Regions from separate parts of the Actinacidiphila sp. bgisy144 genome, predicted to be linked through region 1. Evidence: riboswitches for the same ligand, from Rfam matches in the RefSeq annotation. Region 1 holds a riboswitch; each other region holds the start of a gene.
The links. Region 1 has a riboswitch for S-adenosylmethionine ahead of thrC (threonine synthase). Riboswitches for the same ligand answer to the same signal wherever they lie in the genome.
Positions count from the first base shown of each region.

Region 2: another riboswitch for S-adenosylmethionine. It lies ahead of AC3EVP_RS33560 (putative leader peptide); the one in region 1 lies ahead of thrC (threonine synthase).
Region 3: another riboswitch for S-adenosylmethionine. It lies ahead of AC3EVP_RS25105 (aminotransferase class V-fold PLP-dependent enzyme); the one in region 1 lies ahead of thrC (threonine synthase).

Region 1 covers NZ_JBYIRM010000007.1:44,676-46,932, reverse strand. Annotated here, with positions in the region: gene AC3EVP_RS10460 (glucosyl-3-phosphoglycerate synthase) at 1-535, opposite strand, end outside; SAM riboswitch class I at 718-849, shown strand; gene thrC (threonine synthase) at 868-2,184, shown strand; gene AC3EVP_RS10450 (ubiquitin-like small modifier protein 1) at 2,181-2,257, shown strand, end outside.
Region 2 covers NZ_JBYIRM010000044.1:21,759-24,015, reverse strand. Annotated here, with positions in the region: gene AC3EVP_RS33565 (amino acid ABC transporter permease) at 1-410, opposite strand, end outside; SAM riboswitch class IV at 983-1,097, shown strand; gene AC3EVP_RS33560 (putative leader peptide) at 1,134-1,277, shown strand; gene AC3EVP_RS33555 (LLM class flavin-dependent oxidoreductase) at 1,576-2,257, shown strand, end outside.
Region 3 covers NZ_JBYIRM010000023.1:138,194-140,450, forward strand. Annotated here, with positions in the region: gene AC3EVP_RS25105 (aminotransferase class V-fold PLP-dependent enzyme) at 21-1,388, opposite strand; SAM riboswitch class IV at 1,634-1,751, opposite strand; gene trpD (anthranilate phosphoribosyltransferase) at 1,835-2,257, opposite strand, start outside.

The DNA.
Region 1 (2,257 bases):
CCCGGCCGCCGCCGGCGGGCACCACGGTGCCGCCGGTCTCCAGCGGGCGGTCGTACATCGCCTTGACCAGCTGCACAGCGGGGTCGGTGAGCAGCGGCCCGACGATCCCGGAGACGAAACGGGCGTCGAACTCCCGCAGGTCGGCGTCGACGAAGCAGACGATCTCGCCGCGGGTGACCAGCAGCGACCGCCACAGCACCTCGCCCTTGCCGGGCAGGGCCGGCAGCCGGGGCAGGATCGCGTCCCGCCCGACCACGCGGGCCCCGGCCCCGGCGGCGACCGCGGCCGTGCGGTCGGTGGAGCCGGAGTCGACCACGACCACCTCGTCCACCAGCGGCGCCGCGGCGGACATCAGGTCGCGGCGGATCGCCGCCACGATCGCGCCGACGGTCGCCTCCTCGTCCAGCGCCGGCAGCACCACGCTGACCGTGCCCCGGTCGCCGGCCGCGCGCTTGGCGGCGAGCAGCAGGTCAAGCGGCCGCTGGGCGGCCGACCAGGACCGGCGGCGCAGCCAGCGCTCCACCTCGTCGAGCACGTGAGTCCTCTCCCTCGGCACGCCCCGGACCGGGCATGTGATCCATCTCGCGGTGCGGACGGCTACCTCAACCGTCACCTGTGTCGGTTACAGTCTTGAACAACGCGTGACGCCACCGCATGCCGGGGGCGTGACGCGCACAAACGCGACGGGCCCGGTCCGTACCGACCCGGTCGCCATACCGCTCATCCAGAGGGGCAGAGGGAACGGCCCGTAGAAGCCCCGGCAACCCTCCCGCCGACCGCGAGGTCACGCACGGTGGGGAAGGTGCCAATTCCGTCTCGTGACGCGCCCGCGTGCGAGGAAGATGAGGAGAAAGGGCCTCGCCTGTCATGGCTGCGCAAACCGTCGCAAGCACCACCGACTCCGCTGCCGGCACCCAGGGTGCCGACGCCGCCCCCGCACCGTTCGGCCCGGCCGCCGCGCTGTCCTGCCGGGAGTGCGGCACCCGCTACCCGCTGAGCCCGGTCTTCGCGTGCCTGGAGTGTTTCGGGCCACTGGAAGTGGCCTACGACCTGCCGACCGGTGACCCCGAGGCGCTGCGCGCCCGGATCGAGGCCGGCCCGACCAACATCTGGCGCTACGCCCCGCTGCTGCCGGTGCCCGCCGACGTCGCCGACAAGCCCAACCTGAACCCGGGCTGGACCAAGCTCGTCAAGGCCGACAACCTCGCCCGCGAACTGGGCATCACCGGCGGCCTGCACGTCAAGGACGACTCCGGCAACCCCACCCACTCCTTCAAGGACCGGGTGGTCGCGATCGCGCTGGAGGCCGCCCGCACCTTCGGCCTCACCACGCTGTCCTGCTCCTCCACCGGCAACCTGGCCGGCGCCGTCGGCGCCGCCGCCTCCCGGGCGGGCCTGCGCTCCTGCGTCTTCATCCCGCACGACCTGGAGGCCGGCAAGGTCGTGATGGCCGCGGTCTACGGCGGCGAACTCGTCGGCATCGAGGGCAGCTACGACGACGTGAACCGCTTCTGCTCGGAACTGATCGGCGACCCGATCGGCGAGGGCTGGGGCTTCGTCAACGTCAACCTGCGCCCGTACTACGGCGAGGGCTCCAAGACGCTCGCCTACGAGATCGCCGAGCAGCTCGGCTGGCGGCTGCCGGACAACCTGGTCATCCCGATCGCGTCCGGCTCCCAGCTCACCAAGATCGACAAGGGCCTCAAGGAGCTGATCGCGCTCGGCCTGGTCGAGGAGAAGCCGTACAAGATCTTCGGCGCCCAGGCCGAGGGGTGCTCCCCGGTGTCGACGGCCTTCAAGGCCGGGCACGACGTCGTACGGCCGGTGAAGCCCGACACCATCGCCAAGTCGCTGGCGATCGGCAACCCCGCGGACGGCCCGTACGTGCTGGACATCGCCCGGCGCACCGGCGGGGCCGTCGAGGACGTGGACGACGCGCAGATCGTGGACGCGATCAAGCTGCTGGCGCGGACCGAGGGCATCTTCGCGGAGACCGCGGGCGGGGTGACCGTCGGTGTGCTGAAGAAGCTGATCGAGTCCGGGCAGCTCGACCCGGCCACCGAGACCGTCGTGCTCAACACCGGCGACGGACTGAAGACCCTGGACGCGGTGGCGCCGACCACCGGGCCGACCGCGACCATCCGCCCGACCCTTGCCGCATTCCGAGAGGCTGGCCTCGCATGAGTGCTTCCGTACGTATCCCCACCATTCTCCGCACCTACACCGGCGGCCAGGCCGAGGTGCCGGCCGAGGGTGC
Region 2 (2,257 bases), on a different contig from region 1:
GTCAGCTCGAGGCCGTGCAGGATCGAGGAGCTGAGGAAGTAGTGGCCGACCACGTGCCATTGGAAGCGCGGGTTGGTGGCCAGGGTGTGGACGAGCATCGCGAAGAGCACCAGCAGCACCGCCGCCGAGAGCCACTGCCCCGGCCGCCGCAGCGGCACGATCCGGGCGGCGAGCAGCGAGGCGTCGGCCGGGCGGACGTCCAGCGCGCGGACCTCCGGGGACGGCGGCCGGTCGGCCTTCGGCGCAGCGGGCTGACCGGACGCGGACGTGGTGGGCCGGTCGGACGTGGTGGGCCGGTCGGACGCCGGCCGGCCCGCGTCCGCGGGTTTGCCGGGCGCGGTCGGGTCGGGCGGGGGCGGCGGGTGGCCGGGGGCGGCGGTGACCGGCCCGGAGGTGTCGTGCTGGGGCATCGTCGGGGTTCCCGTCTCGTCGGGGAGCGCGGCGGCATCCGGGCATGGCGGCCCCGCGCGGGGCCGGCCGGCCGGGCGGGGCCACCGGGGAGGAGGGCAGGGGCGGGCGGGAGTTCAGCCGGCCGCGCACGCCGGGGAGTGAGCCGCGGCACCGATGGCGCGGCGGTGGGAAAGCGGGAGGTGCGGGAGGTGCGGAAGGAACGGCGGCGGGCCGTCAGCGGGCCGCGGGCGTCCCCGGACACAGGGCGCTGCACACGCGGAGCAGGTCGACATGGCGCCGGACCACCCGGGTCCGGGCGAAGCCGCGGGGACACTGCGCCAGGCCGCGTCGGTCTGCGTCCATGCCCGTCCCCTCGCTGTCTTCGGCGCTGTGGGCGCCGGGCCTGACGGCCGGTGGTACGACCGCGGACACCGGTCGTGGCGGGCCGCGTGACACCGGGCCCGTGCCCTCAGCACGTTAACCGCAGGGCGGCGGCCGGGCAATCCCCCTCGGCGCCCGCCGGATGTGGCGCGGATCGCGTCCGGCGAGGGGGGATTGTGTTCGAACACGGCACCGAGTTACCGTGCTTGCAGGTCATGAGCGTCAGCAACCAAGGCCCTGGCCGGCTGACCGGCAACCCTCCGTCGCGGTGGGGTGCTCCAGGTGACGACCCGGCGGAGCCGACGGCGGCTCGGCAAGCGCGAGCTCGGCAGGCGTGGGCCGATCGAGGCGGGAGGTGCGAAGTGCGCGGCGACAGCGAGCAGTCGACGCCCCCCGGCGTACCCGGCCTCGTCACGTACTCGCGCCGCCACATCGACCTCCAGCGCGTCGCCGGCGCCCTGTGTCCGGGCACACCGACGGCCCGGCTGCCGCGTACCGCCGGCTGAGCCCGCTCCACCCCCCGCTTCACCCTGGCGCCCTGCGCGCATCCTCCGTCCTTCCGCCGGCCCACCCGGGGACGACGCCGTTCCCGGTGCGGGCCCGTCCGGTTCCCTCCGGCCTGCCCGCCGCCGGCCCCGCGGCCGCCGGTCCGCCGCGTGCGGAGGGGACCTGCGGCCCGGCGCCCCCCGTAGGCACCCGATCCCGTACGCACTCCGATCCGTACGCACCCCGATCCGTCCACACCCCGACCTCCATGCCCCGGCCGTTCGCCCGCGGCCCGTCCGAGCAGGAAGCGGTACGTCCATGTCCCGATCCACCACCCCCCTCCACCTCGCGGTCGCCCTCGACGGCGCCGGCTGGCACCCCGCCGCCTGGCGCGAGCCCGACGCGCGGCCGGCCGAGCTGTTCACCGCGCGCTACTGGGCCGACCTGGCCGCCGAGGCCGAACGCGGCCTGCTGGACCTGCTCACCATCGAGGACTCCCTCGGCCTCCAGTCGTCCCTGCCCACCGGCCCCGACGAGCGGACCGACCAGGTGCGCGGCCGGCTGGACGCGGTGCTGACCGCCGCCCGGATCGCACCGCTGACCCGGCACATCGGCCTGCTGCCGGTCGCGGTGGTCACCCACACCGAGCCGTTCCACCTGTCGAAGGCGATCGCCACCCTCGACTACGTCAGCACCGGCCGCGCCGGGGTCCAGGTGCGGGTGTCCGCCCGGCCCGACGAGGCCGCGCACTTCGGCCGCCGCACCCTGCCCGGGCTGTCGCTCGACGCGCTGGACACCCCGGACGGCAGGGCGCTGCTGGCCGAACTGTTCGGCGAGGCCGCCGACTACGTCGAGGTGGTGCGGCGGCTGTGGGACAGCTGGGAGGACGACGCGGAGATCCGCGACGTGGCCACCGGCCGCTTCATCGACCGCGACAAGCTGCACTACATCGACTTCGAGGGACCGCACTTCAGCGTCAAGGGGCCCTCCATCACCCCGC
Region 3 (2,257 bases), on a different contig from region 1:
TTCGTGGAGCGCGCCGTCCGTCAGCGGACGGGGACGCAGCGGCCCGCCTCGGTGCGGTAGCTCCATGCGGCGCCCTCGCGGACGAGGGTGCCGACGGCCCCGAGGAAGCGGTCGATGTGCTCCTGGGGGGTGCCCGCGCCGAAGCTGACCCGGACGGCGTTCAGGGAGCGCTCACCGGGCTCGGCGTCGGGGGCGCCGCACTCCCCCGGCTCGTCCGGCTCCGTGTCCAGGAGGGTCCGCACCAGCGGGTGCGCGCAGAACAGCCCGTCCCGTACACCGATCCCGTACTCCGCCGAGAGCGCCGCAGCGAAGTGCGAGGAGTTCCAGCCGCGCACGACGAAGGAGAGCACGCCGACCCGGGCCGAGCCGGACCCGAACAGCGAGAGCACCCGCACCTCGGGGAAGGCGGCGAGGCCGTCCCGCAGCCGGGCGAGCAGTTCACGCTCACGGGTGACAAGGGTGTCGAAGCCCGCCTCGGTGAGCGCCTTGCACGCCGACGCGATGGCGTAGGCGCCGATCACGTTCGGCGAGCCGGCCTCGTGCCGGGCGGTGCCGGAGTGCCACTCCACGGACAGCTCGTCACCGGAGCGGGCGACCTTGCGGGTGGCGCCGCCCCCGGCGAGGTACGGCTCGGCGTCCCGCAGCCAGTCGGCCCGCCCGGCGAGCACCCCGGCGCCGAACGGCGCGTACAGCTTGTGCCCGGAGAAGGCCACCCAGTCGACGTCGAGCGCGGTGATGTCCACCGGGTGGTGCGGGGCGAGCTGGGCGGCGTCCAGCACGATCCGGGCGCCGTGCCGGTGTGCGGCGGCCGCCAGTTCGCGCACCGGCCAGATCTCGCCGGTGACGTTGGACGCGCCGGTCACACAGACCAGCTTCGGGCCCTTGGGGGCGCCGTGCAGCGCCACGTCCAGGGACGCGACGGCCTGCTCCGGGGTGCGCGGCGCGGGCAGATACACGACCTGCCCGCCGTCGACGCGCTGCCAGGGCAGCAGGGCCGCGTGGTGCTCGGTGTCGAAGACGTAGACGCGGGTCCCGGCCGGGAGGGCGGCGGCCAGCAGGTTGAGCGAGTCGGTGGTGGAGCGGGTGAAGATCAGCTCGTCGTCCGGGCGGCAGCCCAGGAACTCCGCGACGGTCTCGCGGCTCTGCTCGAACAGGTCGGTCGACAGCTGCGAGAGGTAGCCGGCACCGCGGTGCACGCTGCCGTAGTACGGCGCGTAGGCAGCGACGTCGTCCCACACCCGCTGGAGCGCGGGGGCGCTCGCGGCGTAGTCGAGCGCGGCGTACCCCACTTCCCCACCGGTGACGAGCGGCACCCGCACGTCCCGGCCGAGCACGGGCAGCGGGGCGGACGTACAGGTGGGGCAGTCGGCGTCGGCGCCTTCGCTGATGGCGGTGGCGGTGGCGGCGACCCCGACCGTGCTCTTGGCGGTGCTGGTGGTGCTGGTGCGGGCGGCGGAGGTGGCGGCGGTGGTCAAGGCGAACTCCCGGCGGAAGGCAGGCGAAAGCACCACGAAGCGGCGGCCGGGAACGGCCGCGCGGACGGCGCGGTGCAGAGGTGATCGGGCGGAATTGCTGGTGGCAGAACCGGGGCCGACAGGCCCTAACGCATTCGCTTGCTCATGAAAGAACTCCCCAGTCCGGCTTGCTGTGAGCCTCGCTGCATCACAGCCTGGTCATCACCCGGGGCACCCCGCCTCGGACGGAGGGTTGCCGGACAGCGAGCCGGGGCCTTTGCGCTGTCACTCGTGACCTGGGACAAGATTGTGCCATACGGCGGCGCGGGCGCAAGACCCCGTCCGGAAAGTGGACGGCGCCGTGCGCCCGCGCCTCTTCGCTACGCCCGGGTCGCCGCCACCCAGCGCTCCAGGACGCCCTCGGCCGCGCCCGAGTCGATCGACTCCGCCGCCCGGACCAGGCCGGCGCTGATCCGCTCCTCCAGGGTGCCGCCGCCGGTGACCCCCAACGCGGTCAGCGTCGCCGCGGAGTTGAGCAGCACCGCGTCCCGCACCGGCCCGCGCTCACCGGCGAGCAGCCGCCGGGCCACCTCCGCGTTGTACCCGGCCTCGCCGCCGCGCAGCGCCTCCACCGGCACCAGCTCCAGGCCGACGTCCCGCGGGTCGAACCCGGTGTGCTCCACCTTGCCGTCCTTGACCACCCACACCTGCGAGGTCGCGGTAGTGGTCAGCTCGTCCAACCCGTCGTCACCGCGGAACACCAGCGCCGACGAACCGCGTTCGGCGAGCACCCCGGCGAGGAT